Thermotoga maritima MSB8: one gene and its partner. The protein of the gene in region 1 interacts with the protein of each later gene in a pairwise test. Links are inferred from orthologs where the notes say so. Each region holds a gene or a part of one and is shown on either strand. Other genes may lie near its edges. The genes, in order: uvrB and uvrA.

Evidence for each region.
Region 2: the proteins of uvrB (region 1) and uvrA interact in binary tests that used the Escherichia coli proteins (3 or more experiments, as listed by UniProt). The link is inferred for Thermotoga maritima MSB8 from one-to-one orthologs.

What each region holds. Positions count from the first base shown.
Region 1 is NC_000853.1:1,730,588-1,739,938, reverse strand. The notes cover bases 922-3,874. They hold uvrB (excinuclease ABC subunit UvrB), read left to right. Parts: upstream 922-1,377; coding sequence 1,378-3,372; downstream 3,373-3,874. Other genes in these bases: TM_RS08955 (2-oxoacid:acceptor oxidoreductase family protein), read right to left, coding at 3,505-3,874; TM_RS08970 (transketolase), read right to left, coding at 922-1,261. Outside these bases: more of TM_RS08970, read right to left, coding at 1-921; more of TM_RS08955, read right to left, coding at 3,875-4,065; TM_RS08950 (thiamine pyrophosphate-dependent enzyme), read right to left, coding at 4,067-4,810; TM_RS08945 (3-methyl-2-oxobutanoate dehydrogenase subunit VorB), read right to left, coding at 4,801-5,862; TM_RS08940 (4Fe-4S dicluster domain-containing protein), read right to left, coding at 5,875-6,108; TM_RS08935 (hypothetical protein), read right to left, coding at 6,105-6,761; buk (butyrate kinase), read right to left, coding at 6,730-7,857; TM_RS08925 (phosphate acyltransferase), read right to left, coding at 7,862-8,743; buk (butyrate kinase), read right to left, coding at 8,740-9,351. UniProt on the Escherichia coli protein: The UvrABC repair system catalyzes the recognition and processing of DNA lesions. A damage recognition complex composed of 2 UvrA and 2 UvrB subunits scans DNA for abnormalities.
Region 2 is NC_000853.1:503,216-512,964, forward strand. Bases 3,431-6,781 are described here. They hold uvrA (excinuclease ABC subunit UvrA), read right to left. Parts: upstream 6,382-6,781; coding sequence 3,631-6,381; downstream 3,431-3,630. Other genes in these bases: TM_RS02465 (TIGR00529 family membrane protein), read right to left, coding at 6,378-6,781. Also shown: TM_RS02440 (outer membrane porin OmpB), read right to left, coding at 1-852; TM_RS02445 (outer membrane anchor protein OmpA1), read right to left, coding at 887-2,089; tyrS (tyrosine--tRNA ligase), read right to left, coding at 2,172-3,377; more of TM_RS02465, read right to left, coding at 6,782-7,526; TM_RS02485 (acyl-CoA dehydratase activase), read left to right, coding at 7,943-9,749. UniProt on the Escherichia coli protein: The UvrABC repair system catalyzes the recognition and processing of DNA lesions. UvrA is an ATPase and a DNA-binding protein. A damage recognition complex composed of 2 UvrA and 2 UvrB subunits scans DNA for abnormalities.

The DNA of each region.
Region 1 (9,351 bases):
TGAGGTTCGTTCCATTGATGGCGTTCAGCCTGTGCTGGTTGTAGGTTTCAGAAATTCCAAAAACACCAAAATCAGCGAAGAACGTGATCACACCCTCTGCGGAGAGTGCCCCCGCCATAGCGGCAGCGTTGTGTTCCTGAACGCCCACTTCCAGGAGTCTCTCAGGGAACTCTTTGTCGAGCAGGTCGAGTTTGACCGATCCCTTCAGGTCGCAGTCCACAGCGACGATGGGTGTGGTTTCTGGATTGTTTACGTTCTTCTTCACCAGATCCAGAATAGCTTTTCCGAATGCGCTTCTGTTGTCAGTGGGTGAGGTGTAGGTGATGGGCTCTCCCGTGTCGATCTTGATCGGGTAAGTTTTGTAGACTTTCTTGTGTTTTTCCACTGGAAGTTGTTTTCTTTTTTCGATGTACACATCAACATCGTTTTCAATTCCGAGTTCCGCGAGGGCTTTTTCGAGTTCTTCTCTGTTCAAAGGCTTTCCGTGGTATTTCACCTCGTTTTCCATGAAAGATACGCCTTTTCCCATGACCGTTTTGGCGATTATGGCAACGGGATTCAGTTCGTCTTCTACCGCTTCTTTCAGTGCGAGATAGATCTGTTCGTAGTCGTGCCCATCGATCTCGATGACCCTCCAGCCGTCCGCTAAGTAGTTTTCCTTTATGTTCACGGGCATGACGTCTCTGGCACGGCCACTGATCTGGGCGTCGTTGTAGTCGATGATCACTGTGAGATTCGTGACACCGTACTTTTTCGCCACTCTTCTTGCCTCCGCCACCTGTCCTTTTGCCTGTTCTGCGTCACTCATGAGAACAAAGACGTGGTAATCTTTTCCTGTGAACCTGGATGCGAGGGCAAAACCGAGTCCGGCTGAAAGACCCTGACCGAGGTTTCCGGTTGTCCAGTCGATGATCCCAACACCTCGGGTCACGTGTCCTTCAAAAACGGAAGCGGGGTGTCTGAATCCTGCGAGGACTTCATCGAGATCGACAAACCCCAAACGAGCCATAGCTGCGTAGACACCCGGAGAAGTGTGTCCATGGCTGATCACGATTCTGTCTCTTGCAGGATCATCGACGGGTCTGAGTTTTGCGTACTTGAAGACGGTAAGATAAAGATCGATCGAAGACATGGATCCTCCAGGATGGCCTGAGTTAGCTATGTAGGTCATTTTCAGTATGTCGCCACGGCAGAGCCTTCCGAGTTCTTTCAACTCTTTGAGTTCGCTTTCTGGAAGTTTTTCATAGGGAAACCTTTCCATCGTTAAACCTCACCTCCCACAACTGGGTCATAATATTGATCAAGAGATAGTTGTATCTGTCCTTTGAGATTCTACCATTATAGATATGTTAAAAAGTTTTCCAGGAGGAAAAAATTGTGTTCAAGCTGGTGAGTGAATTTGAGCCAACGGGTGACCAGCCACAGGCCATAGAAAAACTTGTAGAAGGTTTGAACAGGGGAATGAGATTTCAAACGCTCCTCGGTGTTACGGGGAGCGGAAAGACTTTCACCATGGCCAACGTGATAGCGCGTGTGAACAGACCCGCCCTTGTGATCTCACCGAACAAGACGCTTGCCGCCCAGCTTTATCAGGAGTTCAAAACGTTCTTCCCGGAAAATCGAGTGGAGTTCTTCATAAGTTACTACGATTACTATCAACCGGAGGCCTATATTCCAACGAAGGATCTTTACATAGAGAAGAACGCTGACATCAACGATGTGATCGTGCGAATGAGAATGTCCACGTTGAAATCTGTGAGAACTCGTCGCGATGTGGTGGTAGTTGCGAGTGTTTCGTGTATTTACGCCACGGGAGACCCGAACGATTTCGATAGGATGAACATAAATCTCGCTGTTGGAGATAGAATAGACGTTCTGGAACTCGCGGAAAGACTGGCAAGGATAGGCTATCAGAGAACGGAGGATGTGTCTCTTTCTGGATGTTTCAGGCTGAAGGGAGACACGGTGGAGATCTACCCGACGTATCAGGATGAAGGGATCAGGATCGAATTCTTCGGAGACGAAGTGGACTCGATAACGTTGATAGACAGATTCAATCGCACCACACTGGAGCACCTTGACAAGATCATCATCTATCCCGCCGTTGAATTTATCACAACGGAGGAGAAACTCAAAAGAGCCGTCGAATCAATAAGGGAGGAGCTTAACGAAAGACTCTCAGAGCTCAAAAAACAGGGAAAGATCCTCGAGTACGAACGCTTGAAGCAGAGAACTCTGAACGACATAGAGCTGCTGGAGACCATGGGATACTGTCCTGGAATAGAGAACTACTCCAGGCACTTCGATGGAAGAAAGCCGGGAGAGCCTCCGTACACTCTTCTCGATTATTTCGATAAAGATTTCATCGTTTTCATAGACGAGTCACACATCACGGTTCCTCAACTCAGGGCCATGTACAACGGAGACAGATCCAGAAAGAAAAATCTGGTCGAATACGGTTTTCGTCTGCCTTCCGCTTACGACAACAGACCGCTGACTTTCGAAGAATTTTTGAAAAAAACAGGCCAGATCATCTTCGTTTCCGCTACGCCGGGAGACTTCGAACTCTCGATCTCTGAACAGGTCGTCGAGCAGATCATTAGACCCACAGGACTCGTGGATCCAGAGGTGGAGGTACGTCCCACCGCGGGGCAAGTGGATGATCTTGTGAACGAGATCGTGAAAGTGAAAGAAAGAGGGGAGAGGGCCCTCGTTACGGTGCTCACCAAAAAAACGGCAGAGCTTTTGAGTGAACATCTGACGGAACTTGGAATAAGATCGCTCTATCTTCACTCCGAACTGGACGCCATAGAAAGGGTTGAGGTCCTGAAGAAACTGAGGCGAGGAGACGTAGACGTGGTCGTTGGTGTGAACCTTCTGAGGGAGGGTCTCGATCTTCCCGAGGTGTCACTGGTAGCGATCATGGACGCGGACGTGGAAGGCTTCCTGCGATCTGAAACAACGCTCATCCAGATTATAGGGAGAACCGCAAGGAACGTCAACGGGAAGGTCATCATGTACGCCGACAGGATAACAAACGCGATGAAGAGAGCCATCGAAGAAACGAACAGAAGAAGGAGAATTCAGCTCGAGTACAATAGAAAACACGGTATCACTCCACGTTCCGTGATAAAGCCTCTGGAGATAGAAGTATTCGAACAGTTCATGGTGAAAGAAGAGCCTGAGAGGTACGGAGACACTGTGAAAAACATCTTTGAGATGAAGAAAACGCTCTCCCCAGAGGAGTACATGGCCGTTCTCGAAGAGGAAATGTATCGGGCTGCAAGTGAGCTCAGGTACGAAGATGCAGCGGCCTTGAGGGATGAGCTGTTCAGAATCAGGGAAGAGATAAAAAAGAAAAAGGGGCTCTGAGCCCCTTTCTTCTTTCTGGCGGGGACGACGGGATTTGAACCCGCGACCACCGGTGTGACAGACCGGCATGCTAACCAGGCTGCACCACGTCCCCTGAACCGAATACTATTTTCTCAGAAAAGTCACGGGTTGTCAAGAGGATTTGTGGTGCAAACTACCGATGAACTCCCTGCCTTTTTTTATAGCGATCAGATCGATTTTGAGAAGATCTTCCTTGGTTTTTGAAAGTTTCTCTCTGAGTACTTCTTCTACAGCTTCAAAGCTCACTGTTCTTGTTAGTTCCAGAAAGGCTCCGAGCATCACCATGTTCGCGGCTTTCACGCTTCCCGCTTCTTCCGCCATTTCGTTCGCTGGTATTTCGATCGTTTCTATATCGTCCCTTTCTACGATTTGTTCAACAACAGAAGAATTGACCAAGAGCAGACCACCGGATCTGAGTTTTGCTCCAAATTTCATCATGGAGGGAAAGTTCATTACTATCACTTCCGTGGGATGATCAACCACGGGGGAAGTGATTGGTTTTTCATCCACGATCACGGTGCAGTTGGCGGTTCCTCCTCTCATTTCGGGACCGTACGAAGGAAGCCAGGTGGCGTTTTTCCCTTCTTTAACAGCAGCTGCGGCAATTATCTGTCCTGTGAGCATGATTCCCTGACCACCAAAGCCGGCTATTATTATCGCGTGATACGCCATATCAATCGCCCACCTTGTCAACAAAAACTTTCGGAGGAAATTCCTTTACCATGTTCTCTAGAAGCCAGTTTTGAGCTTCCACTGGACTCATCCCCCAGTTTGTAGGGCAGGTGCTGAGCACTTCCACCATTCCGAATCCCAATCCCTTTATCTGTGCGAGGAAAGCTTTCTTTATGGCTTTTTTTGTGTTCAGAATATCCTTTGTGGTACTCACCGTTGTACGTTCAAGGTAAGCGACTCCATCGATCGTACTCAGAGCTTCAGAAACGTGAAGAGGATATCCGTCATTTGCTGCGGTTCTACCGTATGGGGTCGTGGTGGTTTTCTGCCCCAAAAGGGTGGTGGGTGCCATCTGTCCACCCGTCATACCGTACACCGCGTTGTTGACAAATATCGTTGTCAATTTTTCTCCTCGGTTCGCCGCGTGGATTGTCTCTGCGATTCCGATGGCCGCGAGATCCCCATCTCCCTGATAGGTGAAGACTATCATGTCCGGGAGTGCTCTTTTTATACCGGTTGCCACTGCGAGTGCTCTTCCGTGCGGGGCTACCGTCCCATCCACATCGAAAAACTCGTAAGCGAAAACAGAGCATCCGACGGGGGCAACCATTATGGTTTTTTCCTGAATGTCCAGCTCATCTATCACTTCTGCTATCAGCCTGTGTATTATTCCATGGTGGCATCCTGGACAGTAAGTGAATTCTCTATCACTCAAGGCTTTCGGTCTTTTGAATATCACTTCCATTTCCTCACCTCCTTGAAAGCAAACAGTATTTCTTCGGGTGTTGGAACAACTCCTCCCATGCGTCCGTAGAAGTGTACCGGCACTTTCCCTTCTACCGAAATCTGAACGTCTTCGACCATCTGTCCGGAACTCATTTCCACAACGAAGATGAGTTGCACTTTTTTGGCCAGTTCTTTGAGCCTTCTTTTCGGGAAAGGCCAGAGTGTCACAGGTCTGAACAGGCCAGCCGGTATTCCTTCTTCTCTCAGAGAGTCCACAACGCTCTTGAGGATTCTTCCCATCGTACCGTAGCCAACCATCAGATACTCTGCACCATCCACTCTGTACTCTTCCCATCGCTGTTCTGACGCTTCTATCAGCCTGTACTTTTCCTGTAAGCGCTTGTTCATTTTCTCAAGACCGACAGGATCTATGTTGAAAGCGGCTATTCTGTGCGGCTCTCTGTTTCTGGCACCTCGAAGTGCCCAATCCGAATGATCTGGAAGGGTGGACAAATCTCTCATCTCCGGCAGCTCAACAGGTTCCATCATCTGGCCGATCATTCCATCCGCCAGTATGAGAACGGGATTTCTGTATCTGTCAGCGAGATCAAAAGCCAGCTGGGTCAGATCCACGGCTTCCTGAAGTGTTGATGGTGCAAGAACGATCAGTCTGTAATCCCCGTGGCCTCCTCCTTTCACGGCTTGAAAATAATCACCCTGAGAAGGCTGGATGTTTCCAAGTCCGGGACCTCCACGCACCACGTCGACGAAAACGCAGGGAAGTTCTGCGCCTGCAATGTAGGAGATCCCCTCCTGCATCAGGCTGAAACCAGGAGACGATGTCGATGTCATAACACGTTTTCCGGTGCAAGCGGCTCCATAAACCATGTTGACCGTTGCTATTTCACTTTCGGTCTGAAGGAAAACACCTCCTACTTCAGGAAGTCTTCTTGCCATGTATTCTGCTATTTCGCTCTGGGGAGTGATTGGATAAGCAAAGTACAATCTGCAACCCGCTCTTATCGCAGATTCCGCTATCGCTTCGTTTCCTTTCATCATGAGTTTTTTCATAAGCACCACTCCTCAAACCTTTACGTTGGTTTTCTTCTGAACCTCTCTGAACACGGTTATACAAACATCCGGGCACGTGAGATAACAGAAACCGCAGGCTATGCAGTCATCTCCCCTGTACACCGCGGGGTGATAGCCTTTCGAGTTGTATCTGTGGGAGAACTCGATCACCTTTGCAGGACACACGGAGATGCATAGACCGCAACCCTTGCACCTTTCTGAATCGATCGTTATGTAGCCTCTCATGTTCTCATCCCCCCGATTCCCAGTTTTCTTTTCATGAACCTTCTGATGCTGAAAAGAGGATAGTCAGTCTCAGGAGGATCGATCAGCTCTTCTGGAACCACGGTGAAAAGAACCTTTATCCCTGTTTTCCTGGAAACTTCTGAAACTATTCGTTCTCCCTCAAGAACAACTTCCGCTGTGGTCATGTCTCCAAGATTGGAATTGTTTATCAGGAAATCGATCTTCATCTTGGAAAGAGTGGATATCTTCTTCAAGTTTTCGATGATATCTTCCGGACGTTCACAGAACGGTCTGAAGGCATTTACGACAAAATAAGTGTGAGTGTTTTTTCCATTCATGAGATGTCTTAGGGCTCCTACCGCTTTTGCTCCGTCTTCTCCTCCCGTGTCGATGACGGCTTCTTCACTGGACAGCCAGTCTGTGTTCTTTGGTATGATCGGCAAGTCGCTGTATCTGAGGTTGTCTCCCACTGTCACAACGTGGATTCCGAGTTCTTCTAACTTTTTCTTCAGGTCTCTCAATCTGAAATAAGGTGTTACCACATCCAGATCGACCAGTGATACGTCCTTCCCCGAACTCTTCAGTTTTAAGGCCAGATTGATCGATATTTCTGTTTTTCCGCTACCGTAAGATCCCATCAAGATACGAATCATACCTTTCTCTCCACCTTCGAGATTCTTCAGAATAATTTTTTGGCTTTTCTTCACCTCTCAGCACCCGCAGTGCCGAAAGGGCAAGTGCTTTTTCCTCGTTGCTTCCTGGAAAGACAAGTACCGGTGCTATGAAACTCACCCTTTTGGTGATCCATGGAACCAGAAACTCTTTTTCATGAGCCAGACCACCTGTGAGAACTATGAAATCAACCTCACCTTTCAAAACGGCTGCCATCTTACCTATCCACTTGGCTATCTGATAGGCCATCGCTCTGTAAACCCTCTTCGCCCACTCATCACCCTGTTTGATTCTTCTGACCACCTCTCTGGCATCGCTGGTTCCAAGATACGCCACGAGTCCACCGTTTCCCACGATACGTTTCTTCATCTCTTCGTAAGTGAATTTCCCGCTGAAACAAAGGTCAACAAGCTGTGTCAGAGGTAGCGTTCCGCTTCTTTCAGGTGTGAACGGTCCGTCCCCGTCCAGAGCGTTGTTCACGTCGATCACTCTTCCCTTTCTGTGTGCGGCGATTGATATGCCCCCACCCATGTGAGCCACAACGAGGTTCATCTCTTCGTATCTTTTATTCATCATCCTGGCAACTTCTTTTGCAACGGTCTTCTGGTTCAAAGCGTGAAATATAGATTTTCTCTGATAGTTTGGATGTCCGCTGACACGTGCAACATCTTCCATTTCATCGACAACGACGGGATCCACCACGTAGGCTGGAACACCCGTTTCAGACGAGAATCTGTGGGCTATGATCGCTCCCAGATTCGAAGCGTGTTCTCCGTTTTTTCCTGATTTCAGGGTTTTTATCATTAGGCCGTCCACCAGATACACTCCCCCGGGTATGGGATCGAGGAGTCCTCCTCGGCTGACAAAAGCGGAAAAAGAACTCAGACTGTATCCAGTTTCTTCGACGAACTGTCTCGCTATCTTTTCCCTGAATTCAAGCTGATCCAGGATTTTCTGGAATCTGCCGAGTTCATCCGGTGAATGACTGAAATTTTGCATCTTCACCATTCTTTCGTCTTCGAATATGGACAGCTTTGTGGATGTAGAACCGGGATTTATGGTGAGGATTCTGAACACACGATCACCCCTTTTTCTGTGCGACCAGTACGCTCAAAGCGATGGAAAGGAATCTCGTTTCCTCGTCGTCTGCCCTGGAGGTGAGGACAACTGGTACTCTGCCACCGACAACAACGATCGCCGCTCTCCCGCGAGCCATGTATACGAGCGATTTGCTGAGGATGTTTCCTGTTTCTATGCTGGGAACTATCAGTATATCGGCATCTCCCGCTACTGGACTGTTCCCTGCTTTCGAAGCCAACTCTTCACTGATAGCCAGATCGAGTGTTAAAGGTCCGTCAACGATGCAGTCGTTCCTTTGCTGGAATATTTTCGACAGTGCGGCAATCTCGAGAGTTAGAGGACTTTTCAGATCACCCGTTCCCAGGAGTGCGATCTTTGGTTTCTCTATGCCGAGGGCTCGGGCGACCAGAATCGAGTTTTCCACGATGTCCATTCTCTGCTGAAGATTTGGTGAGATGACGAGTCCACCATCCGAGATGATCAGAATTTTGTGGTATCCAGGGACTTCATGGACGCTGACAGCAGAGAGAGTTCTACCCGTTCTGAGACCGTACTCTTTCTTGAGAAACACGGAGAACAGATCGCTTGTTTTGATTTTTCCTTTCATCAGTATCTGCGTTTCATTCCTTGATACGCTTTCGACAGCTTTCCTGACCGCTTCGAAAGGATCCTCAACGTGAACGATTTCTGCTTCCAGTTCGAGGTTCATTCGTTCCACGAGTGTCTCTATATCTTTTCTCTTTCCAAAGAGCACCGGATCTACGATTTCTTCCTCCTTAGCTCTTGCAACGGCTTTCAAAACCTCTTCATCCTCTGCTGCCCCAACGGCGATCTTCATTCTTTTTCCCCGAACCAGTTCAACCATCTCCAGAAGATTCTTCATTCGACCACACTCCGATAGTCCATCGCTTTTTCCTCTCCTCTGAGCACCCTCAAAACACCGAGCGCGAGGGCTTCCATTTCCAGCTCTCCTGGAATCACCTCTACTTTTCCGAACTTTTCGATGTAATCTGTGATCATCCGGACGAATCTGATTTCGTGGGCCATACCACCCGTTATCACTATGGCGTCGGGTTTTTCTCCAAGGACAGCGCACATTCCACCGATTTCTTTAGCGATCTGATAGGCCATGGCTTCAACGACCAGTTTCGCTTTCCTCGAGGTTTCCATACTATCGAGGGCTTTCTTGAGGTTCTTTGTTCCAAGGTACGCCAGGAGCCCTCCTTTTCTGGTGAATTCTTCTTTCAGTTCGGCGGCTGAGTGTTTACTGGAGTAGGCCGTCTTCACAACGTCTCCAACGGGAAGCTCTCCCGTTCGCTCTATACTGAAGGGTCCTTCGTCGTTGGCGTTGTTCACGTCTATTATCTTTCCGTTTTTACAGGCACAAACAGAGATTCCGCTTCCAAGATGTGCCACTACGATCTTCACTTCTTCTGGTGTTTTGCCCATCTCTCTGGAAACCTTTCTCAATACCGCTTTGATGTTCAGAGC
Region 2 (9,749 bases), 1.2 Mb from region 1 along the record:
ACCAGCTTCCGCTTTGAGACCAACTTTCACGAGTTTGGATCCCCAGGGTGCTGTCCAGCCATCGCCATCAACAGAATCATCGTCGTAGTATGTGGGGGCTCCTTCAGAATAGACAAAGTATGGAGACACCGTCAGAGTAACAGGTTCCATTTCAAAGGATTTGCTGTACTGTGCTTCTACCAGGTACATGCTGGTTGCTTCGTAGGCGTAGGCAAGATCGACCACGAGATTTTCAAGGATGTCTTTTCCAGTGAGATTCAAGTGGGCAGCATAGCCATAGGCGCTTGTGGCATTGTTCGTATCAGTATCATAGAACGCACCGAAGAGTGTCGCATCAAGGAGATCAAGGTTCGTCACACCGAGTTTCAGAGCAACAGCGTCGTCGAAGTAATTGTTGGTATCATTCGTGGCGTTGGTGAGATCTGTCTCAGACACAATGTCTGCAAAGTAGGCGGTCAGAGAAATTCCTTCAAGACCAAGTTTTGGCGTAAATTCAAGTGCTCTGTCTCCTACGTAGTAGAACACATAGCCATCCCCATAGATATCAGAGTTGTAGTAAGTGAGATCGAACAGATCCGTTGTGACAGCTATCTTGCTGAGAGAAGCGTCTGTTCCAAGGACGTCAATGGAAAATTCTGCTGTAATGGTAGCAGGTGCTGTTACACTGCCAGAGCTTGGAGAAATGGACACAGACAAATCACTAATACCACCTTCAAGATCGATGCCTTCTTCATCGAGGTACGCGTTGAAGTAGCCAGTTCCAGAGACATTGACTTTAACGACGTCTTCGTAGGCAAACGCTGCTGTGACTAAAAGACCCAGTACCAGGAAAAGAGCGAGCAACTTCTTCATAACATCTTACCTCCCCTCAGAATAAATTTTGGTTTTATTTACCACTGATTGCGATCAGAATGAGACCGAGAATTCCAAAGAACGCACCTGTGAGGATGCTGAGATTCCTGTTGTAAGCCTTCACGCTTTCGATTTTGTCCTCGAGTTCCGCCTTCACCTGATCGATCTTTTCGTTAGTCTCGTTGTACTTCATGTTGAGGTCTTCTTCGAGAGACGACGTTTTTCCGTAGAGGTTGACGATATCCTGTTCATGAAGATCAACCGTCTTCTGTATCTCCGCGTCCTTTTCCTTGAGAGCGGAAATTTCATCGTTCAATTTGCTTTCTGTGTCGAGGAGTTTTGTGTAGACCATGTTCAACGTTTTCTCCTGTGACTCTATTTTAGCAGAAAGTTCGGCCTTCGTGTCAAGTATTTTTTTGTTGAGATCTTCGTTGAGTGCAGCGACTTTGTTGTAGAGGTTTATGATGTCTTTTTCGTGAAGTTCGACCATTGCGGAGATTTCTTCATCTTTCCTGGAGAGTTTCTCTTCTGTCGCGGCGATTTTGTTGTTGAGTTCTTCGTTAACGGAACTGATCTTGTTGTAGATGTTTATGATGTCTTTCTCGTGAAGGTTGACTATTCCTTCGAGATCGGCGATCTTGTTTCCAAGGTCCTTTTCAAGGGCTGCGAGTTTTTCGTTCACTTCGGAGATCTTTGCGTCCACATTCTCCTTGTATCTTTCGTAGTCTCTGGAGAGATTTCCAAGTTTGAGCCCGATGTTGTTCACAACTTCTCTGTTGAGCGAGATCTCTTTGTCGAACTCCATCTCGATCTCTTCTTTCACAGCATCGATCTTCTCGAGCAGTTCTCTTTCGGTTTCTGTGAGATTGGCCTGAGTGGTACCTATCTGAGATGCAAGAGTGTCCAGTATGCCGGTGAGACCGTTAACCTTCTCCTCGAGGGCCATGTACTTGTCGGAGAGGTTTCCAACGACCTGTGCCAGATCACCTGAAGCACCCGCAAGCATCTTCTGTTCGATGAAATCGAGGAGCCTGCTCACCGCAGTCGCTGCTTCGTATCTGGTGATGTACCTGTCCCCTTTGAACTCGCCGTCCGGATAACCTATGAAGATACCCCTCTGCCACAGCTTCCAGACGTACTCGTAAGCCCAGTGATCTTTTGGAACATCAGGGAAGAACGCGAACATCGCTGAGAAGAAAACGGACAGCATTGCAACGGTAAGAAGAACTCTCTTCATGGGACAAACCTCCCTTCTCATTGATCACAGTTAAATCCTGTGGTGATTATACCATCCCGTCCAAAGGAAATTCAAGAGTTTTCTAAAGTTTTTTTGTCTCTCCACCTGATATTCTGTAGAACTTCCTCTTTCCAACTCTCAAAACTCGCTCTCCATCAGGTTCTACAGTGAATTTTATGTCCTCTATCCTCTCTCCGTCGATGTACACTCCACCTTGAGAAACGAGTCTTTTAGCCTCACTTTTGCTGGATGCAGCTCCTATCTCCACGAGGAGATCCACGATGTTCTTCTCCTGAGAAATCTCAACGACCGGCATCTCGTCAGGAATTTCTTTCTTTTGAAAGACTTTCACGAAGTGTTCCTGGGCCTTCTTTGCGTTTTCTTCACCATGGAAGAAGCGCGTTATCTCGTACGCGAGAACCATCTTCACGTCTCGTGGATTGATCGTTTTTTCCTTCATCTTTCTTTCGTACTCTTCGATCCGTTCTTCTGGGATGTCCGTGAGAAGGCGCATGTATTTTATGATGAGTTCATCAGGTATGGACATGAGTTTGCCGTACATCTCCTCGGGCGGATCGTTGAAAGCGATGTAGTTTCCGTAGCTTTTGCTCATCTTCAATTTTCCGTCTGTTCCCTCGATGATCGGCATCGTCATGACGATCTGGGGCTCTTGACCGTATTCTTCCTGTATCTTCCTTCCCACAAGGAGGTTGAAAAGCTGATCCGTTCCGCCGAGTTCCACATCTGACTGGATGGCAACGGAATCGTAGGCCTGTGCGAGCGGATACAGAAACTCTGATATGGCAATGGGAATGCCTTCTTTGAATCTCTTTGCGAAATCGTCTCTCTCGAGCATCCTCGCAACCGTGTACTTCGAAGCCAGAATGATCACATCTGCGAAGGTCATCCTGTCGAGCCACTCACCGTTGAAGCGAAGTTCCGTTCTTTTGGGATCCAGTATTTTGAAGGCCTGCTCCTGATAGGTCTTTGCGTTCTCCAGAACCTCTTCTTTGGTCAGCATGGGGCGTGTTTCGTTTCTTCCGGAGGGATCACCAATACGTGCGGTGAAGTCTCCTATGATCAGAACGACCGTGTGACCGAGATCCTGAAATTCTCTCAACTTCCTCAGAACGACCGCGTGACCCAGATGCAAATCGGGCCTTGAGGGATCCACACCGAGTTTCACGCGGAGTTTTCCTTTTCTTTTTATTCTGTCGAGGAGTTCTTCTTCACTTATGAGGTCAACAACGTTTCTTTTGAGAATTTTCACCTGTTCCTCCGGCGTCATCCCATCACCTCGTTAGAACGAAAGCTGTTACTACGCAGGAAACGAAAAAGAGTACAGACAGGACAAGAGTGATCTTTCCACCGGTGTCGAGGCCTTTTCTTCTTCCAAAAACGGTGTGAAGTCCTCCACTTCCGAAGCACCACCGAGCTCTGAGAATTTCGACATCTGCACCTGGACCATGTAGATGAGAGCCACGCTTATGATGGTGTGAACGATTAGGAAAAACGTCTTCATCACTACACCTCCCTGGGCATTATAACACGTTCTTCAAGAATCTTCCGGTGTAAGAGTGAGGATTCTTTGCTATTTCCTCTGGTGTTCCCGTTGCAACTATGTAACCACCTTCTTTTCCACCTTCAGGACCGAGATCTATGATGTGATCCGCGTTCTTTATGACATCGAGATTGTGTTCTATCACGATTACGGTGTTTCCTCTATCTACCAGCCTGTGGAGCACTTCCACGAGTTTCCTCACGTCTTCAAAGTGAAGTCCAACAGTTGGCTCGTCGAGTATGTAGAGGGTTCTCCCTGTGTCCCTTTTTCTCAATTCAGACGCAAGCTTTATTCTCTGCGCCTCACCCCCGGAGAGGGTGGTGGCCGGTTGCCCGAGTTTCACGTATCCCAAGCCCACATCGTGCAAGACCTGAAGCGTTCTCTTTATAGAGGGTATGTTCTTGAAGAACTCCAGCGCTTCATCCACCGTCATATCGAGTATATCAGAAATGTTCTTTCCTTTGTAGGTTATCTCGAGTGTTTCTCTGTTGTATCTCTTTCCCTTACAAACATCGCACTCCACGTACACATCGGGAAGGAAGAGCATCTCTATCTTCACGTAACCCTGACCCTGACAGGCTTCGCACCTTCCTCCCTTCAGATTGAAGCTGAACCTGCTCTTGTTGTAACCACGTGCCTTAGCAGCGGGGGTCATGGCAAAGAGGCTTCTTATTTCGTCGAACACCTTGGTGTAGGTGGCTGGGTTGCTCCTCGGTGTTCTTCCAATGGGAGATTGGTCAATTGCAATCATCTTGTCGATGTTCTCGTGTCCCTCAATTGAGTCGAATTCTCCAGCGGGAAGTTTGGTTTTGTGAAGGAGGTTCATCAGCGCCGGGTAGAGCGTTTCCATGACGAGGGAGGATTTTCCGGATCCCGACACTCCCGTGACACAGACGAAGACACCGAGGGGAATCTCAACGTCTATGTTTTTCAGATTGTTGTGACGAACGCCTTTGATCTTCAAAGACGCGTAAGGAAGCCGCCTCGTTTTGTTTACTGTGATCTTTCTTTTCCCCGAGAGGTATTCACCCGTCAGAGAGCTGTCTGGATTTTTCAAAAGTTCATCCACAGTGCCCTGGAAGACGACCCGACCGCCGTTCGTTCCTCCACCTGGTCCGATGTCTATAATGTGGTCAGCGTTCCTGATCACTTCTTCGTCATGTTCCACCACTATCACCGTGTTTCCAAGATCCCTGAGCTTTTTGAGGGTCTTTATCAGTCGCTCTGTGTCCCTCGGGTGGAGTCCAATAGTCGGTTCATCCAGCACGTAGATGACTCCTGTGAGACCCGAACCTATCTGCGTTGCGAGCCTTATTCTCTGAGATTCTCCTCCAGAGAGTGTGGTGGCGGATCTGGAGAGAGTGAGATATTCTAGTCCAACGTCCACGAGGAATTCGAGCCTTTTTTCTATTTCCTTCAGGAGTTCTCCCACGATTTCCCGCTCTCTTTCGGTGAGATTCAGATTCTTCAAAAATTCGAGTTCTTCTGAGATAGAAAGCTCGGTGAACTCGTGTATGTTCAAACCGTTTATCTTCACAGAGAGGGCTTCCCTGTTCAATCTTCTCCCACCGCAGACGGAACAGGTTCTCTGTACGATGAAGTTCTTTTCCAGCCACTCCTTCATTTCAGGAGATTCCGTTTCTCTGTGCCACCTCTGAACTTTTGGAACCACTCCTTCGAAACGATCATCTCCGTACAAGATGAACTCTTTCACATCTTCAGGCAGATCTTTGAAGGGAAGGTGAGGGGAAACGCCTCGCTTTTCTATCTCCCTTGCGACCCATCTCGAGAGCCTTCTGTCCCATCTGTACGGAATGATCGCACCCTCGAGAACGCTCTTCTCTTCGTCTATCACGAGGGATGGATCCACCTCAAATGTGAAGCCAAGGCCGTGACAGTTCGGACACGCACCATACGGACTGTTGAAAGAAAACAGCTTTGGTGTGATCTCTGGAAACCCAATACCACACACCGGGCACATGAGGTTTTCGCTGAAGATCTTGCTTTCTCCGGTGTCGACGTTTCTGATCTCGACGAATCCTTTTCCTTCCCTCATTGCTAGCTCGAGACTGTCCAGTATCCTGTGTTCGTTTCTGGTTTCAAGGATCAACCTATCGACCACCAGCTTCACAGTGTGTCGTTTGTTCTTGTCGAGTTCCGGCACTTCCTCGAGTCTGTAAATCTCGCCGTCTATTTCTATTCTCGCGAATCCTTTGGAAATGAACTCTTCGATCTCTTTTTTGAATGTTCCTTTCTTCTCCGTCGCAACTGGTGCGAGTATGTAGATTCGACTCCCTTCTTTGAAAGAATTGAACAAATCCTGAAGGATCTCATCGATGCTCTTTTTCTCGAGAGGCCTTCCGCACTCAGGGCAGTGGGCTTTTCCTATCCTCGCGTAGAGCACCCTCAGGTAATCGTAAATTTCCGTCACCGTTCCAACGGTTGATCTGGGATTGTGAGAGACGGTTTTCTGATCTATGGCTATGGCGGGGGAAAGCCCTTCTATTTCGTCAACATCAGGTTTTTTCAGGTTGCCGAGGAACTGTCTCGCATACGTAGAAAGTGACTCCAGATATCTTCTCTGTCCTTCGGCGTATATCGTGTCCATGGCGAGTGAAGACTTTCCCGATCCCGAAACTCCCGTTATGACAACAAGCCTATTCTTTGGAATCCTCACGGTTATGTTTTTCAGATTGTGAACTCTTGCTCCTTTCACCACGATTTCGTTCACAGGATCACCCCCAAAACGAGGGCGCCGAGGATCAGAGTCAGCACCAGTGGGAGGAACACCTTCTTTAGAATGTCGAACACCTCTACCTCGAAGAATTTCGCAGACAGCACTACACACAGATGAACCGGAGACAGTATGACACCACCCACAGCGAACATGTAGGTGTACACGGCGTACTTGCTGCTGAACACCTCCATCAAAACGGGAAGAGAAATACCAACGGCTGCCTGTGTGATACCCGTGGAGATTCCCGACACGAGAGGTAAAAATATGAGAAGGATCCAGGGAGAAAGGTTCCATCTGACAAATTCAGCCGCGATGCCTTCACCCACGCCGGAGTGTTCAACTACGACTTTGTAGATGTAAACAAAAAAGAGGACGAGAAAAACATCCCACTTATTGAAAACCTGCTTCAGAGTCTTTAGAAGGTATCTTCTCCTGAATACCGCATAACCCGATGTGCTCAAAAGAAGTGCGAACCATCCTGAAACTTTGAAAAGGAGTATGAGAACACCCGTTCCCAGAACAGGTATCAGTGGAAAAAGATTGAAAAACGATCTAGGTTTAGAGAGACAAGGAAGTTGCTTCCCATTGAAAAAAAACCATCCCAGAAAAAAGGCTATGGCGAACACAGGAAAGAGAGTCAGAGAAACCTTTCCCGGATGAATTCCGGAGAGTTCAGAGACGAGCACCACAGCGGGATATATGGGCCAGAAGAATTCTATCGTGTGTCTGAACCAGTAGTTCTTGACGGCGAGTTTCAACGAGTTCTCTTCGGGAAGTGAGTTCTTCACTATGGGAGCTGTGAAGAGAGCTCCGCCGGGCATCGGCATGAGACCTATGAGAGCGGGGACGAACGAATCCACGTTCTTCGAAAAGATAGTTCGCATTTCCTCGGAAAAGCGGCTGTAATCACCCGATTTTTCCATCATCCCTGAAAGAAGGTATATCAGAAAAACCGTCACTATGAGTGACCAGAAGGAATCTGAAGAGACTGTCCAGAAAAAGATTTCCAGAATGTTCCTCACCTTGAGAGAGAGAATCATCACGATGACACCGGAGAGCAGAGAAATGGAAAGTTTTTTAAAAACTCTCTGCACAACAATGACTGTGAAGAGGGATAACAACACCGACAGAGTGTTCAAGGCTCTTCTACCTCCACGACATAAAGAAAAAGAAGAAGGGGAAATTTCCCCTTCTTTTTTGTCTGGAGCGGGCGACGGGATTCGAACCCGCGACCCCCAGCTTGGCAAGCTGGTGCTCTACCACTGAGCTACACCCGCCTGCTCTATCTTGGTGCGAGAGGTGGGACTTGAACCCACACGGGCTTCAGCCCACTGGATTCTAAGTCCAGCGCGTCTGCCAGTTCCGCCACTCTCGCACCGCTGGTGACCCGGGTGGGATTCGAACCCACGACCCCCTGATTAAAAGTCAGGTGCTCTGCCTGCTGAGCTACCGGGTCGCCGGTACAAATGATATCACAGACTGGAGAGGATTTCAAGAGGTGAGTTGAGACTGCGAACGGTAGGTGTTAAAATATTCAACAAAGAGGTGATGTGAAATGACCGGCGTGTGCATCGGTTCCTCGAGTGTTTCATTCTACAGTGAAAAGGAGAAAGGAAATCTTCCTCACAACGGAGATCCCCTCGCCCTTCTTTCCATGATGATCCCCACCTTTCTCGATGAAGGACCAGTGGTCATCACAGGTCGAAAGACAAGAAAAATAATAGATCTGCCTCAGATATCTGAAGCAGAGGCAACGGAAATCGCTTACAGGCATCTCATAAAAAAATACGGAAAGGTCGAAGCCGTTGTCAGTGCCGGCGGGGAGAACACCATTCTCTACAGAGTGAACGATAAGGGAATCATAACCGGCATATACACGGGTAGCAAGTGCGCCTCGGGAACGGGGGAATTCTTCCTTCAGCAGCTTCAGAGGATGGGAATATCTCTTGAGGAGGCGAACAGTGTCGAGACGGAAGAGTACTATGAACTCTCCTCGAGGTGTACCGTTTTCTGCAAAAGCGATTGCACCCACGCGCTGAACAAAGGAGTTCCAAAAGAACTCGTTCTGAACGGCCTTGGAAAGGTGATGGCCGACAAGATAGTGGAACTGGCTCACAAGGCAGGAGTGAAGAAAGTCCTCCTTGTTGGTGGAACGACGAGAAACAGGCTCATGTTGAAGCACCTGGAAAGAGTTCTGGAAGTGATCGTTCCGGAAGAAGCGCTGTTCTTCGAAGCCTATGGGGCTTACCTGTGGGGAAAGCTGAACGGAGTGGTATCAAAAAAGACCTTCACGATCAAAAAAGAAGAAATTACCAGTTTTCCCACTCACGAGCCTCTCAAAAAGTACCTGCACATGGTCGAGTTCAAGGAAATGCCGTTCCAGCAGGCAAGAGATGGAGATGTGTGTGTGCTGGGAATAGACGTTGGATCCACCACAACGAAAGCGGTGCTGATGAGATACGATGATGAAGCCATCCTGGCGGGAGTGTACCTTCGAACTCTGGGAGATCCCATAAGAGCGGCACGACAGTGTTACTCTTCTATATTGGAGCAGCTCAACGGGACGAAAGTGAAGATAATCGGACTCGGTGTGACGGGCTCAGGGAGGAAGATCGTTGGGCTGTATTCTCAGACCGACGCCGTGTACAACGAGATAATGGCACATGCAAAGGCGGCTGCTCATTTCGATCCGGAGGTGGACACGATTTTCGAGATAGGAGGTCAAGATGCCAAGTACACTTATCTGGTGAACGGGGTTCCGGCGGATTACGCGATGAACGAAGCCTGTTCAGCCGGGACGGGATCTTTCCTCGAAGAGGCAGCGGGAGAGTCCCTTGGAGTCCACTACACCGAGATCGGAGATCTCGCTCTGAAAGGTGAAAATCCACCGAACTTCAGTGATCAGTGTGCGGCCTTCATAGGAAGCGACGTCAAGACGGCGGTGAACGAAGGGATCTCCAAAGAAGACATATGCGCCGGGCTTGTGTACTCCGTGTGTATGAACTACCTGAACAGAGTGAAGGGAAGCAGACCCGTAGGAAAGAAGATCTTCATGCAGGGCGGGGTTTGCTACAACAAAGCGGTGCCTGTTGCCATGGCTGCTCTCGTAGGGAAGAGCATAGTTGTTCCCCCGCACCCGGGTTTGATGGGCGCTTACGGAGTGGCTCTGCTCACCAAGGAGAATCTTGAACTCGGTTTTCTGGAAAAGAAAGAGTTCAAACTGAAGGAGTTGATTTCCAGAGAAGTCAGATACAGAGGAACGTTCATCTGTCCCGGTGGGAAAGAAAAATGCGATAGAAAGTGTGAGATCAGGATCATAGAGATCGATGGAAAGCGGTTCCCGTTCGGTGGTGCCTGCAACA